DNA from 2 places in the Cytobacillus spartinae genome. Region 2 is predicted to be linked to the other one. Evidence: riboswitches for the same ligand, from Rfam matches in the RefSeq annotation. Region 2 holds a riboswitch; the other holds the start of a gene.

Region 1 (8,737 bases), on a different contig from region 2:
ATTTGTATTTTCTTAATTACCAGTAGTGTTAAGGTACACGGTGAAAGTGAAAAGTCGGACATATATAAACAACGGATGGAACTTTATACGAAAGTAGAGGCAGTAACCAATATTCCTTGGTACTACTTAGCTGCCGTTGACCAGTATGAACGAAATATCCGCTCGGCTAGAAGAGATCTCCCTAAAGCGGAGGGACTTACCGGAATCTATTTTAAGCCTGAAGAATGGGTAGGTTTACTTAATCCAAACCCTGATGATGAGAATCCAACATCCATTAAATTCTTTAACGGAATTGGATTTGATGGAAATGGTGACGGGAAAGCAAGCTTAAAAAATGACGAAGATGTTCTACACGCTTTTGCAAATTATCTCCTGTCATACGGTGTCGATCATGACAATATAAAGATTGGTCTTTGGGATTATTACAAACGTGATAAAACCGTTGGGATTATTATAGGTAAAGCTTCTATATACAAGCACTTTAACCGGTTAGACTTAGACGACCATGCGTTTCCGGTCCCTCTCAGAAATAATTACAGTTATAAAAACACATGGGGAGATGCTCGTGGATGGGGCGGTCGGAGAATTCACGAAGGAACCGATATCTTCGCTAATTATGGGGTACCAGTTAGGGCTACCTCCTATGGAATTATTGAAATGAAGGGCTGGAATCGTTACGGAGGTTGGAGAATCGGAATCCGAGATATAAATAATAACTACCACTATTTCGCCCATCTGAGTGGATTTGCAAAGGATTTAAAAGCAGGTCAAATTGTTGAACCTGGCATGTTAATAGGCGGTGTTGGAAGCTCTGGCTACGGTCCTCCTGGAACGTCAGGCAAATTCCCTCCACACCTCCATTATGGGATGTACAAGGATAATGGATATACAGAATGGTCTTATGATCCATACCCACATTTAAGGTTATGGGAGCGACAAGAGCGTCAAAAGGCTAGGAAGAAGAGGTAGTTAAAAATGTATAGGAATAATAATAGCCTACACAACACTTAAAGCTAAAAAGGACTACCGACTCTTTGTCGGTAGCCCTTTTAACATTTAGATTAGTTTGCTTTCTTAGACTTAGAAACTGCATTGATAATACTCGCAGCAAGTCCTCCCCAAATGATAACCATCCCAATAAGCATCATTGTAATTGCACTTCCAGACATTATTGAGATACCTCCTTCTTGTCAGTGACTTCAAGTGTGCCTTTATCCCATTTGAATTTCATGAAGACAAATCCGAGGATAATTGCTCCAATTGCTACACCCCATCCGGAGTATAAAAGGAAGCTAGTTGGATATCCTTCATAATTATCTTTAATGTTAGTGATAATATTTTGAACCATCATGTACCCTAACACAGCAGGTGTAATGAATCCTAAGCAAATTCTCCACCAAGCGCCAAGCTTAATATCAGAAATGCTATCAGCATGAGATTGTAAGTTCTTTAATTCCCTTGATCCCCAAGCAACTAGAACTACTGATACAAGACCTGCTAATGCTACACCAAATTGGTTAATAAAGTAGTCTGCAGCATCTAGGAAATATAATCCACCTTTTGTAGCAAACAGGATAGAGATTAATGCAGATAGACCTCCACCGACAGCTACTGCTTTTGTACGTGAAACTTTAAACTTATCTTGCACCCCAGCTACAAATGTTTCTACGATTGATATTAATGAAGATAATCCAGCTAAAACTAGACAGATAAAGAATAGAGATCCGAAGAATCCATTTAGTGCAGGGAACTCATTAATAATTTGCGGGAATACCACAAAGGCTAATCCAACACCTGCAGTAACAACTTCATTTACAGGTACTCCAGCTTGGTTTGCCATAAATCCTAATGCAGCAAATACCCCAATACCAGCTAAAAGCTCGAAACCAGAGTTTGCAAAACCAGTAATGAATGCATTGTTTGTTAAATCTGTTTTCTTCTTTGGAAGGTAACTAGAATACGTAACCATGATAGCGAATGCAATAGATAAGCTGAAGAAAATCTGACCGTAAGCTGCTACCCAAACTTTTCCATCTGCAATTTTGCTCCAGTCTGGTTTAAAGAATGCATCTAGACCTTGAGCGGCACCATCAAGTGTTAAAGCACGAACAACGATAACTAAGAATAAGATTACAAGTGCAGGAATAAAGATTTTGTTCGCAACTTCAATACCTTTTTTAACACCTTTGAATAATACACCTAAAGTAATAACCCAAACGAGAATTAAAGGAATAAATACACCTGGAACGATTCCTCCAACTTGACCAGGAGTTTCAGCTAACTTCAAGTAGCTTCCAAATAAGAATCCACTTGGATCGTCACCCCATTTAAGGTTGAACGAAAATACTGCGAATGACATAGCCCATGCGATAATTACCGCATAATAGGTTGAGATGACAAATGAAACAGCTACTTGCCACCAGCCAAGCCATTCAAACTTTTTGTTTAGACGTGCATACGATAATGGAGCTGAACCACGGTACTTATGACCAATTGTAAACTCCATAATTAGAAGCGGAATCCCTGCTGTTAAAAGTGCAAACAGATAAGGGAAAAAGAATGCTCCTCCTCCATTTTCATAAGCTACTGCCGGGAACCTCCAGATATTTCCTAGACCTACCGCTGATCCAACAGCTGCTAGAATAAATCCTGCTCGTGTCCCCCACTGTGGACGATTTTCCATAGTAAATCCTACCTCCTACTTTAGTCTCTTCATCTCCTGTAATTAAAAGAAGAATTGAAACTTTTTTTATTTTCTGATTTTTTAGTATAATATAAAATTAGTATAGCTAGTTTTTTTTCATCTGTCAAAACATTATTAGTAGAATAGTAATCTTTTTTCCATCAAGCATTCGGCTATGGATAACACATTATTTTCTAACGCTTTACCACTTTAAAATATTATACTAATAATTATTTGCACCTCCTTTTCTAAAGCTTATTCAATAAATAGTCGAAAAATTTCTTCTATTATAAAAAAGAAGACAAGAAATTTTTCCTTGTCTTCAATAAACATTCTATAGTATTTATTTCTTATCATTTAAACATTCTTTTTTCTACTAAATACAAAGATGAACATTAATAACAGTACGATAATCATCAACCAGGCAGGTACCATACTTCCAGTTAATCCAAAAACAACATAACCGGCAATAGCTATTACTGCTGATATAAGGGCATATGGTAGCTGAGTCATCACATGATCAATATGGTTACATCCAGCACCTGTTGATGAAAGGATTGTTGTATCTGAGATTGGAGAGCAATGATCTCCAAAAACGGAGCCTGCTAATACAGCTGCCATAGCAGGTAATAGCATGCTTATATCTGTCACTGCAGATATTTCCCCGGCTATCGGAAGCAAGATTCCAAATGAGCCCCAAGAAGTTCCTGTAGAGAAAGCCATAACTCCAGCGATTATGAATAAAATTACTGGTAAATAGGCTGTGTTTAGATTAGAATTTTCTACGAATTGTGCTAAGAAAGCCCCTGTTTCTAACTGACCAATCAAATCAACGATAACCCACGCAAACATTAAAATATAAACGGCTGGTAACATTGATTTAACTCCTTCGATTAACCCAGTAACCATCAAACTTCCGTTAACACCCTTAAATATAAATACTTGGCGGAAAAATAACACCATTGTAACGGTCAATCCTACTAAGCCACCTAGGATTAGGGACTTCGCTACATCTGTATTTTCAAAAATAGCAAGAAGAGTTGCTTTCCCTTCAATAGCTGTATAGCCTGTCCATAACATTGATCCTACTGTCCCAATGACCAACGCTAAAATAGGCCATGTTAAATCACCTACTGTACCCTTATTACTCGTCGGTAGGTCCTCTTTTAATTCACCTGGAGCAGGTTTGTTAGAATCTAACACTTGTCCTTCAAAAACCGCTCTTTCTTCATGAACTCTCATTGCTCCGATGTTTATATTTCGTAACGCGACAATAAATACCATCGCAATTGCGGTCCATACATATAGGTTCATGGGAATCATTTGAATAAAAGCAGAGAATGCTGATGTTTCCGTTACATTGTGTGCCACAAGAATTGGAGCAATCAGAGCAATGATGTATGCACCCCAGCTTGATATTGGTGACACAACACATATTGGTGCTGACGTTGAATCAATTATATATGCGAGCTTTGCTCGTGATACTTTTTGGCGATCTGTAATGGGTCGTGATACTTGTCCAACAGCCAGTGCATTAAAATAATCATCAATAAAAATAATAATACCAAGAAACGCTGCAACCATTTGAGCACCAGCACGTGATTTAACTCTCTTCATCGCCCATTCACCAAAGGCACGACTTCCACCTGATATAGAAATGAATGCAGTTATTACACCTAATACTAGTAAGAACAAAATAATATATACGTTCCAAGTATTAAGCTCTCCATCTGAGATAAAAATTCCTTTTGTAGCTGTGAGAATAATGGAAAATGTTTTTGATATATTAAACTCAGACAACAAAACTGCTGCTGTTAAGATTCCCACACCTAAAGATAGTAGGACTCTTCTCGTAAGAATAACCATTAATATCGCAATTAATGGAGGTAATAAAGAAAATACTGTGTTAATCATCTTTTGTTGCTCTCCTTCTATTTTTACTAGATAGTAGGAGCATAAGAAAACGGTGCGCTATTAAGCAATAGAGGCGTTGTCGATTCTTTTAAGCGCATTATTTAATAATGAATGCCTCAAAAGCCTAGTTAGCGCGAAGGAGAAAATAAACAAGGAGTAATGATAGAGAAAAATCTATCATTACTCCTTGTTAAAGTAATTAGTTTCTCCATCCTGATCTGTAGCTCCCCATTATAGAAAAGTTTCTATAATGACAGTGATACTCTTGTTAAAAGTATCCCCAGCAAAATAAGTGTTGACATACTTAGTCTGCTTCGGCGGCCTTCCCTTTCGGCTATGATCAACGTTGTCATCCTCACATAGCGTACTAATAATGGTCGCACCTCTACCCCATCGGACATGATAAGGTTTTATTAAATTATTTTTTTAGTATAGCAACTTATTTTATAATAGTCGAGAAGTTTCTTACATTTAATTAACTGGTAATTCTAAGGAAGGTGTTGATCCTTCACCCGGACCATAAAACTGAGGAACCTCTCCAGGAACTAATCCCATTGCTACCGGGATATCTTGTTTGACTGTAGTAATTTTTGTAGCAAACGGAATAATAATTTGGACATTCACTTCAAGATGAATAAATACCTCAACATAGGCATTGTTAATTCCATATTCTGTAACTTTAGTTTTAACATCTGAGCGAATATCTCCAATGGCATTAAATCGAACAGGGATTTGCGGACCTAAGTTCCCCAATAACGCATTGTTTGTCGCTTGCCCTAAAGGAACATAATAGACAATTCCCTCTTCACTTTTAGTATCATCCATTTCAATCTCAACATCTGTCAATAATTCTAGTGAGGATAAATTTCCTCTTTCAGCTTCTTTAATGTTCATCTGTACAAGATTTGTAGTTTCAGCTAACACACGGTTAATAATCTCTGTGTTAAACTTGATCATCCCTGAGCCGCCATTTTCAGCTGATGATTCTTCTATAATTTCATTTATATCCATTACATTAGCTACTTTTTTGTTAATGGCCTTACTTATCACTAGAGTGGCAATTTTTCTAGTTTGTGAGTCTGCATAGCTTATAAGAGTAGGCTTTAACCCCTCATTAATGATCCATAAGCCCGCTGCTGTCGAAAAGGAAAAAAAGACGAATGTAAGTAAAAATACATACCTAAACGGCAAAGGACCTCTCCGCGGCCGCGGACCGCGAAATTTTGGCAAGACAAATCCCCCCTTTACAAGCTATATGTATGCTGAAAAGAGGGGAACTAGCGCAAAATTTTTAAATTTGTTTTCTTTTTTATTTTTTTGGTAAAGTGATTTTTAAGAAGATACATTATGGATTTCTGTTTTTCTATTCTTTAGGGAAAGTTGTATCACACCCAGTAATAACCACTGTTAACTCTGCACACATATCTAACTCATATGGCTCAACCGTCTGACCATTTTCTTCTAAAATTCTAACGAAAGGTCTGTCACTCACACCAACGTTTTGTTTGGATACTACACCTTTACGTCCATCATTTAATTCAACGGTAATCCCCACTGGATAAATGGCCACTGCACGTCGAAACGCTTCTACCACTTTTTGATCAAATAGTGACCCCACTCCAGCAAATAAGATTTCTAGCCCGTCATGTGGTAACATGGCTCTTCTATATACTCTGTTAGAAGTAACAGCATCAAACACATCCGCCACCGCAATAATTCTTCCATACTCATGGATATCTGCACCTTTAATTCCTCTAGGATACCCTGATCCATTCATCCGCTCATGGTGCTGGTACGCACAATGTGCTACTAACAATGAAATGGTTTGAACATTTCTTAGTATGTTGAATCCTTCTTCAGGATGCTTTTTTACTTCAAAAAATTCTTCTTCAGTAAGTTTTCCTGGCTTTAATAGTATTTCTGCCGGAATCTTCATCTTACCTACATCATGCAAAATAGCCCCCAGCCCAAGTAACTCTAATTCTCTTGGACGCAGTTGTAGCTCCATGCCGATTGCTAAGGAATACATGGTTACATTCAGAGAGTGGGTAAAAATATAATTATCGTATGTATAAACATCCGATAATAATGTAAGCAAGTCACGATTATTTTTTATTTCACTTAGTAAGTGTCTGATAACCTCCGTAAAGCGCTGTGAAGCTTTTTCGATCACAAATGAGCTTGATATTGAGCTTTCTTTTTGTACCTGAGCAAAAGTAGACTCAATAGTGTTCATTGCTTCTTTTCTTAATTCTTCAGAAATCGCACTTTTAAAGCTTATATCAGCAGTAGCTTCATCTTTAATATAAATATATGAGATTCCTTTCTCTTGAAGCCGCTGGATGACCTTTTCCCCTAGCTCTACCCCTTCATTAAGTAGAACTTGTCCTTTGTCATTCAATATAGCTTTTCCAAGAATTGAACCCGGTTCTACAAATTCGGTTGCAACTAGTCTCATGAAGAATAACTCCCGTTTCTTAAGTGTAAAAATATGATTATCTGAACCAATAATTTAAATAGCTACAAATTCTAGTAAAATTTGATAGTAAATATTACATATTTCAACAAAAATTTCTATTATTACCTACAATAACTTTATCTATTATACTAATTCAACAGACTTTTGTACCTTATTTATTGATTAATTTATCTAAATAGACAAACTTCTGTCACTTTTCACTACGTTTCTACCATATTAATTCCATTATATGGGCATTAATGGTGCTTACACGAGTTTTCAGCTGAAGATGGACCTATAAAGCTCTTATTGAAACTCAGTCAAAATCTATCGTTAAGGTGTACTAACTACTTTTAATATATATTATGTTTTAGAGTTGTATAACCTTTCTCTAAATTAAAATAAGGCCGCATTGCAGCGACCCTTCTACTTTATATCATTTTAAGCATTGCATCTTTACCCTTCATCCCTTTATGGATACCTAATGCCTCTGCTTCATAAGTGACTGATTCTAGAGGAGCTTCTAAAAGCTGTTCGATCGTTTTTACACCTACAGCTCTTCCTGCTATCACTTTCCGGTCCTTTAACTTTTCGTTTAGCAAAGCAACGTCAAGTGCTCCACACATTATATATCCTTTATCACTGGTAACCACCAGTAGATTTGTTTTCGGTAATACTACAGATACGCTTAAAAATGTATGCCCGTTAATTTCGATAGGCGATAAATTCATCATTTTTTCCACGCTCCCTTCCCTATATCATTATGAATGGAAGGGAAAAACGTGTATGTTTCGTTTGCCCTTTTTACACACTTTTTATGAGCAATCCTTTCCAGACTTTAGCTTCCATTCGATAAGGTCACGGAGAAACTCTGGAAGGTAATAGGTTTTATGCTTAGCTCTATGGATCTCCGGGAAAAAGCGTCCAAAAGTAAACATGTCTGGTATAGCCAATCTGTAGATTTTCTCTCTAACAAGCTCCTCATTGTTAATCTTAATATTTAGGCCCTTGCTTCCTTTAAAGATTGTAATTCCCGCGTATACGATACTCCCCATCACTGTCCCCCTGAACCCTAAGCCCTTTAATTGAAGATCTGCCCATTTCTCATTTAGAGTCTGTGTTAATACTTCTTTCAATTCTACTCCTGAAAGTTCCACTACACATGGATTAATCGGATGAGGACATATACTAAGCAAATCGTAAGGAGTGACAACGTCTTTTTCAAGATCCTTAAGGATTAATCCTTTATTTAAAAAAGCACAATCTGCCTCACACCATTCCATTAGTGCCGAACATAACATGGCTGCCATATCATGCTTATTCTTAATCTCTTCTGGAACTTTCGCAATTTCCTTACTTAATATACTTTTACCATTTTCATATAACTCGGAGATCATTACATCTTCATTATCTAAGAAAGGAAGTTTATTCGAATCATAAAGAATTGCTTTTTTATGAATTAATTGCTTCGTAATAGGGTCTACCTGTAACCTTACGTGCCCCACATACATACCAAACTTCCCAGCAGCACCTAGAAGGCTATTATTTATTAATTTTCCCTCATGTAAAATGTGATGGGTATGTGCTCCTAGAATAACATCGATCTCAGGAAACTGTTCAGCAATCTGTTCATCCTCATTAATTCCAAGATGGGATAATAAAATAATAATGTCTGCCTTTTC
Region 2 (8,737 bases):
CCAACATTAGAGAGCGTCAAGAAAACGTATTCACAAAATCTCTTATATTGAAAAATTTTTTTAGGTATTGTGATATTACAAAAAAAGTAAATACTGCTTAAAAGCAAAAGAAAATAACAATTTTTTGAGTATATCAAAATAACATTTATTACTATTTCTTCCTGACCTCTTTTTTTAGGATTTCATGCTTAAAAATCACTGGAATTGTATATAATAGAATAATAGAAAGAGGGGAAAACATGAGTGACAATAAACAAATTGAGCAAGTTACAGATCCTATCGTTTCTGTTTCAGCATTTGGATATGAATTAATAAGAGATATTCTCTTACCAGAATTATTAGGAAAAGAAACTCCAGCCATTCTTTATTGGGCAGGAAAAGGGCTAGCTCGTAAGTTTCCGCTAGATAGCATCGAACAAGTTGTGGACTTCTTTGAACAAGCAGGTTGGGGGACATTAAGCCTTATCGAGCATAAAAAGAATGAATTAGAATTTGAACTTTCAAGTGAGTTAATAACACGTAGGTTCAAGATCAAAGATGATTGCTCTTTTCAGCTTGAGGCAGGATTTCTAGCCCAACAGATTGAGTCCCAACGGAAAACTACTGCAGAAGCATACGAACATCCAAAAAAGCGTGCAGGAAAAGTAATTTTTACTGTAAAATGGGATAAAAAAGATGTAGTTGACTAAGTGAATATTTTTAAAAGCTAAGCTTTCAAGGGGAATACCACCTGAAAGCTTTTTTATTGTTTCTTAGATTATAGTAACAACATTTTTGCTGTTAACATAGTAGTATATCTTGTTAATTTAACTAGGCTTTAACAGGAGTTCCTGCTAAATGAAAAGCTTGATGTAACGCTTCTACTGCTCTAATCATATTCCCCTCTTCAACAACAGTTGAAACCTTAATTTCAGACGTACTAACCATTTTTACTTGAATATCATTTCCAGCTAATACCTCAAACATTTCCGCTGCAACCCCTGGATTTGAAATCATTCCTGAGCCAACAATGGAAACTTTAGCTAAGCCAGACTCCGATTCAATCCCAATATAATTTAATTTTGATTTATTATCACCTAACACTTTAATGGTTTCATTTAAATCATCACTTTTGATCGAGAAAGATAAATTAGTTGTATTCTCATTTGTGGAACTCTGTATAATAATGTCCACATTGATATGATTTGATGCCAATGTAGTAAAAATCGTAGACAGACTTGTTAATGAATTAGGTAAACCAAGGACAGATACCCTTGTAATATCATCCTCAAAAGCAACACCACGTACAACTAAATTTTGTTCCATTCTAACTTCCTCCTCGATCATTGTCCCTACTTCACGTTCCATGCTTGAACGTACTTCCAATGGAACAGAATAATTTTTTGCAAATTCAACAGCTCTTGGGTGAAGAACTCCTGCACCTAGGTTTGCTAGTTCAAGCATTTCATCATAAGATACAGCTAAAAGCTTCCTAGCATCCTTAACATAACGGGGGTCTGTTGTATAAACTCCTGTAACATCTGTATAAATATCGCACTTATCTGCTTTTAAAGTAGCAGCAATGGCAACGGCAGTTGTATCCGATCCACCTCGTCCTAAAGTTGAAATGGCATCATCCTCGGTTATACCTTGAAACCCAGCCACAACGACAATTCTTCCATTATCTAGTTCTGACTTTATTCTGGTTGAATCTATATTTAATATCCTTGCATTCCCGTGGATTGATTCCGTTTGTATGCCAGCTTGCCAGCCGGTAAAGGAAATGGCATCATGACCTTTTTGGAGTAACGCCATCGTTAATAATGAAATGGTAATTTGCTCACCTGTTGTTAAAAGCATATCCATTTCACGTTTATTGGGATTTGAAGATATATCTTTTGCTAGGCTCACAAGCTTATCTGTTGTCTTTCCCATCGCGGAAACGACAACCACAACGTCATTTCCTCTCTCCTTTTCCTCAATAACGCGTTCAGCCACATTTAAAATTCTTTCTACACTTCCTACCGAAGTTCCACCAAATTTCTGGACAATTAATCCCACACTTTTCCCCTTCTTTCTGCAGATCTCATTTAAGGTTATTTTGTCCCTTACGCTTTTTTTGACAAGGCTTTTTTTCGTTAACTCTACTGTGTTTCTAAAAAAAAATGACCTTAATAACCTTAAGAATTTCACTTACAGGTACTCTTTTGGAACGAAAAGATGCCCCTAGTTACTGTAAATTTCCGTTTAGTTATCATTTTTCATAAAACAGCAAGTATTGTGAAAATAGCTTTAGACAACAAAAAAAGCAATGAGATCTATCTCATTGCTGTGTTTAAAAGGGCGTGAAAATACAAATCATTCAACGCAAACACAGTGAGATAGCTCTCCAAGACAATAAGTCTTGACAATCCTGCATTTATTTAATGCAGGACCAGCACAGAAAGAAATGAGCCTTTCTATACTTCGGCGAATATCCCCTTTCAAAGCTTTTCTCAGAAACTCATCCTTCTCCAAGCCTTTACTAATGGCACTCGCGCCTCTACCTTCACTTTAATAATGTAAAGTGATGACATATCAAATTAGTTTACATTATAGCACACTATTTTTAGAGTAGCTAGTCTTGTAATTTTTTCATTAATTCTTCTGTTACATTTTTAGGAATACCGATATTGGTAAAATCCTCGAAGCTTGCTTCCTTCATCTTCTTTACTGAACCAAATTCCTTTAACAATTGCTTCTTTCTTTTTTCGCCAATTCCCTCTACATCATCCAAAATGGATTGGAAGGCAGATTTCCCTCTTAATTGTCGATGGAAAGTTATCGCAAAACGGTGAACCTCTTCTTGTATCCTTTGTAGCAAGTAAAACTCTTGGCTATTCCTTTCTAAAGGAATAACCTCCAAAGGCTCTCCATACAACAATTGTGAAGTACGGTGTTTATCATCTTTTACTAATCCAGCAAGAGGAATATCAAGACCTAGTTCATTTACTAGTACATCTCTCACAGCCTCAACATGACCTTTCCCACCGTCTATCATAATTAAATCTGGAAGTGGCAAGTCTTCCTTTAGAACCCGTGAGTACCGACGTCTAGTAACTTCCCTCATCGACTCATAGTCATCAGGACCTTTTACGGATTTTATTTTGTATTTGCGATACTCTTTTTTAGCGGCTTTTCCATCGATAAAAACTACCATTGCTGATACTGGGTCCGTTCCTTGAATATTCGAATTATCAAATGCTTCAATTCGATGAGGTGTATAAATTCCTAGTTGAGTACCAAGCTGCTCTACCGCTTTAATCGTTCTCTCTTCATCCCGTTCGACCAACGAGAATTTCTCCGTTAAAGCTATAGAAGCATTCTTTTCAGCGAGCTTGACTAAATCCTTTTTCTGTCCCCTCTGTGGTTTAAGGATTTTTACCTGTAAAAGCTGTTCTGCTAGAACCTCATCTGCCTCTTCTGGAAGAAGTATTTCCTTCGGTTTGAAATGGCTAGTTTGATCATAAAACTGGCCTAGGAATGTTAAAAACTCTTCATCTGGCTCGTTATATATTGGAAAAATTGATACGTCTCTTTCAATAAGCTTTCCTTGTCTTACAAAGAATACCTGAACACACATCCAACCCTTGTCCACCGCATATCCGAAAACATCGCGGTCTGTAAAATCTGTTGTCGTCATTTTCTGCTTTTCCATTGTAGCTTCAATATGAGCAATTTTATCCCGATACTCCTTTGCTCTTTCGAAGTCTAATTCCTCTGCTGCTGCATTCATTTTAACGGTTAATTCTTTTTTTATTTCCTTATAGCCACCGTTTAGGAATCTTGAAATTTCTTCAACCATTTCTTTATAGGTCTTTTCAGGAACATCTTTTATACATGGAGCTAAACACTGACCTAAATGGTAATAAAGACAAACTCGGTCAGGTAATGTTGAACACTTTCTTAAAGGGTAGATTCTGTCTAGAAGTTTTTTTGTTTCATTCGCAGCTGAAACATTTGGATAGGGACCAAAATATTTTCCTTTGTCCTTTTTCACTTTTCGAGTTGTGATGAGTCTAGGATGTCTTTCTGCTGTTAGCTTTATAAATGGGTATGTCTTATCATCTTTCAACATGACGTTGTATTTTGGATCATGCTTTTTTATCAGGTTTAACTCAAGTAGAAGTGCTTCAATATTGGAAGAAGTTACAATATACTCAAAATCCTCTATTTCCCCAACGAGTCTCTGGGTCTTTCCATCATGTGAACCCGTAAAATAAGAGCGCACTCGGTTTTTCAGAACTTTTGCCTTCCCAACATAGATAATCGTACCTTGTCGATCTTTCATTAAGTAGCAACCTGGTTGGTCTGGTAGTAGCGCTAGTTTATTTTTGAAAGTATCGTTCAAAGCAAATGCACCTCCTCCGTAAAAAATTTATCATATAAAAAAGGGGCCAGACCCTTTTAAAAGATTAGAATTACTTATCTATTTTAAAGAAAATGTGGGGTTTTTGAAAGTATATTAATATTCCTAATGATAGATAAATCACCTATAAGTGGTAGGAAGGGGATTTTTTGAACTAAAAAAACTCCTAGCCAGGCCAGGAGTCAACTTGCTTTGTATTAAAGATGTGAATTTAAACGTTCAGCTAATGCTTCTTTTGGTTGGAATCCAACTACTTTATCAACAACTTCTCCATCTTTAATGACAAGAAGAGTTGGGATGCTCATTACGCCAAATTTAGCTGCAGTTTCTTGGTTGTCATCTACATCAATTTTAACGATTTTAACTTTATCGCCCATTTCAGAATCTAACTCTTCTAAAACTGGAGCAATCATTTTACAAGGTCCGCACCATGGTGCCCAAAAGTCTGCAAGTACTAACCCTGAACTAGTTTCAGCAGTAAAATTTTGATCAGTTGCATTTGTAATAGCCATAATTATTTGCCTCCTAAAGTTAATCAGCATGGGCTAAGTTGCGAATGAAAGCCCTTGCTTCTCTTTAAACTCAAATTCTAACGTCAGTATATCACCGTTTGTTAAATCATGCTAATAATTTGTTTCGAACGTAATTTTCCCTAAAATATATGAACTATGCAAGATATTAGCACATTGATGAGGGAGAAATATAGGAATAAGACAAGTAAAAACGAGCGGAAGACCCCGCTCGTTTTTTATTATGCATTTACTTTCAATTTTTTAAACTCTTCTGTTAACATTGGAACCACTTCGAATAAGTCTCCCACGATACCGTAATCTGCTACCTTGAAGATGTTAGCTTCAGGATCTTTGTTAATCGCAACGATTACTTTAGAGTTTGACATACCTGCTAAGTGCTGAATAGCTCCAGAAATACCACATGCAATGTACAGGTCAGGAGTTACTACTTTACCAGTTTGACCAATTTGAAGTGAATAGTCACAGTATTCAGCGTCACAAGCTCCACGAGATGCACCTACTGCTCCACCTAATACTTGAGCAAGCTCTTTTAAAGGTTCGAAACCTTCTTCGCTCTTAACACCACGCCCACCAGCGATTACCACTTTTGCTTCTGAAAGGTCTACGCCTTCACTAGCTTTTCTAACAACTTCTTTAATGATTGCACGTAAATCTTTAATGTCTACCGATAAAGTTGAAACATCTCCAGTACGTGAATCATCTTTCGCTAAAGGCGCAATGTTGTTAGGACGAACTGTTGCAAAAATTAGACCATCCGTAATAACTTTCTTCTCAAATGCTTTACCAGAGTAGATTGGGCGAGTAAACACGATGTTTCCGCCTGCTTCTTCTACAGCAGTAGCATCAGAGACTAGACCAGAACCTAATTTACCTGCGATTCTAGGTGAAAGATCTTTGCCTAGTGCAGTATGTCCTAAGATTAACCCTTCTGGGCTTTCAGAATCGATTACCGCTAATAATGCTTGTGAGTAACCATCAGAAGTATACTGACCTAACTTTGCATCTTCAACTACTACTACGCGGTCAGCACCATATTGAATAAGCTCTTGTCCTAAAGCGCTTACTGATTCCCCAATTAAAACTCCTACTACTTCTCCGCCTTCAGCTACCGTTTTAGCTGCAGCAACTGCTTCAAAAGACACGTTACGTAAAGACCCATCACGTGCTTCACCTAATACTAATACTTTTCTAGCCATTTCGATTACCTCCTGCGTTATTATTCTCAGAATATCCGAATCTCGATTAGACTACTTTCGCTTCAGTATGAAGAAGATTTACTAGTTCTTTTACTTGATCCGTTAGCTCACCTTCAAGAACTCTTCCTGCTTCTTTTTTAGGTGGTAAATAGATTTCGATCGTCTTCGTTTTAGCTTCTACATCATCTTCTTCTAAATCTAAATCATCTAGCTCTAGTTCATCTAATGGCTTTTTCTTAGCCTTCATGATTCCAGGTAGAGATGGATAACGCGGTTCGTTTAGACCTTGTTGAGCTGTAACTAATAAAGGAAGGCTTGTTTCAATAACTTCTGAATCTCCTTCTACGTCACGAGTAACAGTTGCTTTCGTTCCATCAATTTCTAACTTCGTAATTGTTGTTACATACGGCATTCCTAATAATTCTGCAACGCGAGGACCAACTTGACCTGATCCACCATCAATTGCAACGTTTCCACCTAGAATTAAATCTGCATCTTTATCTTTTAAGAATTCAGCTAAAATTTTTGCTGTTGTAAATTGATCTCCATAGTCAAGGTCATCTTCAGTGTTGATTAGAACAGCCTTGTCTGCACCCATTGCTAGTGCTGTACGTAGTTGCTTTTCTGTTTCTTCATTTCCAACAGAAACAACTGTCACTTCTCCACCTTGTGCATCACGCACTAGGATTGCTTCTTCAATTGCATATTCATCATAAGGGTTGATAATGAATTCTGCACCGTCTTCATTAATTTTACCGCCTGAAATAGCGATTTTTTCTTCAGTATCGAAAGTTCTTTTCATTAAAACGTAGATGTTCATGGTTTCCCCTCCTAAGTATTAAAAACATTTCTTTCGTGCTAAAGATAAGATATATTAAGAAACTTATAGGATTATGATAAGCTTTCTTATTAACTTTCTTAAACGGATTATTATTTTCCAGTAAAATTGGGTTCTCTTTTCTCAATAAACGCTTTAATTCCTTCTTGTGCATCTTGAGAAACGAATACGCTTCCAAAAAGCTCAGATTCTCTTTTAACCCCGCTATGAAACTCTTTAGTTTTCGAAAAGTTTAATAGTTCAATAGAAGCCTTAATGGAGACAGGACTTTTCTTAGCAATTTTACTAGCCATTTTATAAGCACTCTCAAGTAATTGATCCTCAGGATACGCATGGTTTGCAAGACCATACTTTACAGCTTCTTCCCCTGTGATTGGATCACTTGTAAATAACATTTCAGCAGCTCTTGCTACCCCAACGTATCTAGGCAATCTTTGTGTTCCAGCAAATCCAGGAACTAATCCTAGCTGTAGCTCAGGTAAGCCAAGTTTTGCATTTTCTGTTACTAGTCTAAAATGACATGCCATCGCAAGCTCAAGGCCGCCTCCTAATGCAGCACCATGAATGGCTGCAATGATTGGTTTAGGGAACCTTTCCATTCTTTCGAATAAGTCCTGACCATAGCCAGCATGACCGGCAAATTCCTCACCACTTTTAAAGGATGTAAATTCCTTAATATCTGCACCAGCTGAGAAGAATCTACCTTCACCGTGAATAAGGATGACACGGATTTCATCATTCGTTTCAACTTCATCTAATACCGCTGAAAGTTCTTTAAGTAAACCTGATGATAAAGCATTTGCTGGCGGTCGATTAATCTTAATCGTCGCAACCAAGTTTTCATAGGACCAGCTTAAATACTCCATCGCTTTCCCTCCTTTCAGTTTCACATCTGCTTTAACCTTTACACCCATTCAAGAGTAAATGATGGACCGAACTAGAAAGCGCTGTCAAATCATATTTCTGTTCATTCATGACCCATGATGTAACAGTCTCATCCATCGTTCCAAATATCATTTGTCTAGCCAAGCGAATATCTAAAGTGCTAGAAAACTCACCGTTTTCTTTTCCTTCGATTAGAATATCATCAATCACTTTTAAATATCCCTTTAAAACTTCGTTTATTTTTAGACGAAGATCTTTATTTGACTGTCTTAACTCTAGCTGAGTGACAATTGCAAGATGTCGGTCTTTTGATAGCATTCTAAAATGCGCTTCGACCATCATTAATAATTTCTCCGCCGCTGTGTCTTTTCCTGCAATCTTTTCTTCTATTTTTTCAACAAAATTACCCATTTTTTCTTGAAAGAGAGAGATTAGAATATCTTCTTTGTTCTTAAAATATAGATAGATTGTCCCATCAGCTACTCCAGCTTGCTTTGCAATTTTTGATACCTGTGCTGAATGATAGCCATTTTCGGCAATCACAACAACTGCAGCATCAATGATTTGCATATATTTCGGTTTATTTTTCTTCATATTCTTCCCCCCCTTTCAAGAAAAGAAAAGCGGCAAATATCGTTTTGTCAATGCTTTTTTGATGTTCTCTTCTTAAAATGAATGAATCATCATTCATAATTTTATAATAGTCGCACAATTCAATTCTGTCAAGAATTTAAGTTATTTGCAGATACTTAATTATCGCTTTTCTATTCTAGTTTAACAAGTGGCAAATACACAACAAATATACACTTAATAATGATCACCTAAAAGCTTGTACATGTTTAGGTTGTTACAATTTACCAGGCATTCTCGTCAAAAATAAAGAGCCGAATTAATCGGT

Evidence for each region. Region 2 has a riboswitch for lysine ahead of ACFYKX_RS24745 (aspartate kinase). Riboswitches for the same ligand answer to the same signal wherever they lie in the genome.
Region 1: another riboswitch for lysine. It lies ahead of ACFYKX_RS17175 (Na+/H+ antiporter NhaC family protein); the one in region 2 lies ahead of ACFYKX_RS24745 (aspartate kinase).

The regions. Positions count from the first base shown of each region.
Region 1 covers NZ_JBIACK010000009.1:84,830-93,566, reverse strand. The annotation lists gene ACFYKX_RS17190 (M23 family metallopeptidase) at 7-969, shown strand; gene ACFYKX_RS17185 (methionine/alanine import family NSS transporter small subunit) at 1,062-1,169, opposite strand; gene ACFYKX_RS17180 (sodium-dependent transporter) at 1,169-2,683, opposite strand; gene ACFYKX_RS17175 (Na+/H+ antiporter NhaC family protein) at 3,041-4,597, opposite strand; lysine riboswitch at 4,811-4,993, opposite strand; gene yunB (sporulation protein YunB) at 5,069-5,827, opposite strand; gene ACFYKX_RS17165 (HD-GYP domain-containing protein) at 5,961-7,055, opposite strand; gene ACFYKX_RS17160 (YunC family protein) at 7,487-7,789, opposite strand; gene ACFYKX_RS17155 (bifunctional metallophosphatase/5'-nucleotidase) at 7,871-8,737, opposite strand, start outside.
Region 2 covers NZ_JBIACK010000019.1:59,056-67,792, reverse strand. The annotation lists gene ACFYKX_RS24750 (YslB family protein) at 240-689, shown strand; gene ACFYKX_RS24745 (aspartate kinase) at 811-2,040, opposite strand; lysine riboswitch at 2,354-2,532, opposite strand; gene uvrC (excinuclease ABC subunit UvrC) at 2,597-4,369, opposite strand; gene trxA (thioredoxin) at 4,585-4,899, opposite strand; gene ACFYKX_RS24730 (electron transfer flavoprotein subunit alpha/FixB family protein) at 5,139-6,116, opposite strand; gene ACFYKX_RS24725 (electron transfer flavoprotein subunit beta/FixA family protein) at 6,163-6,936, opposite strand; gene ACFYKX_RS24720 (enoyl-CoA hydratase) at 7,047-7,820, opposite strand; gene ACFYKX_RS24715 (TetR/AcrR family transcriptional regulator) at 7,852-8,433, opposite strand.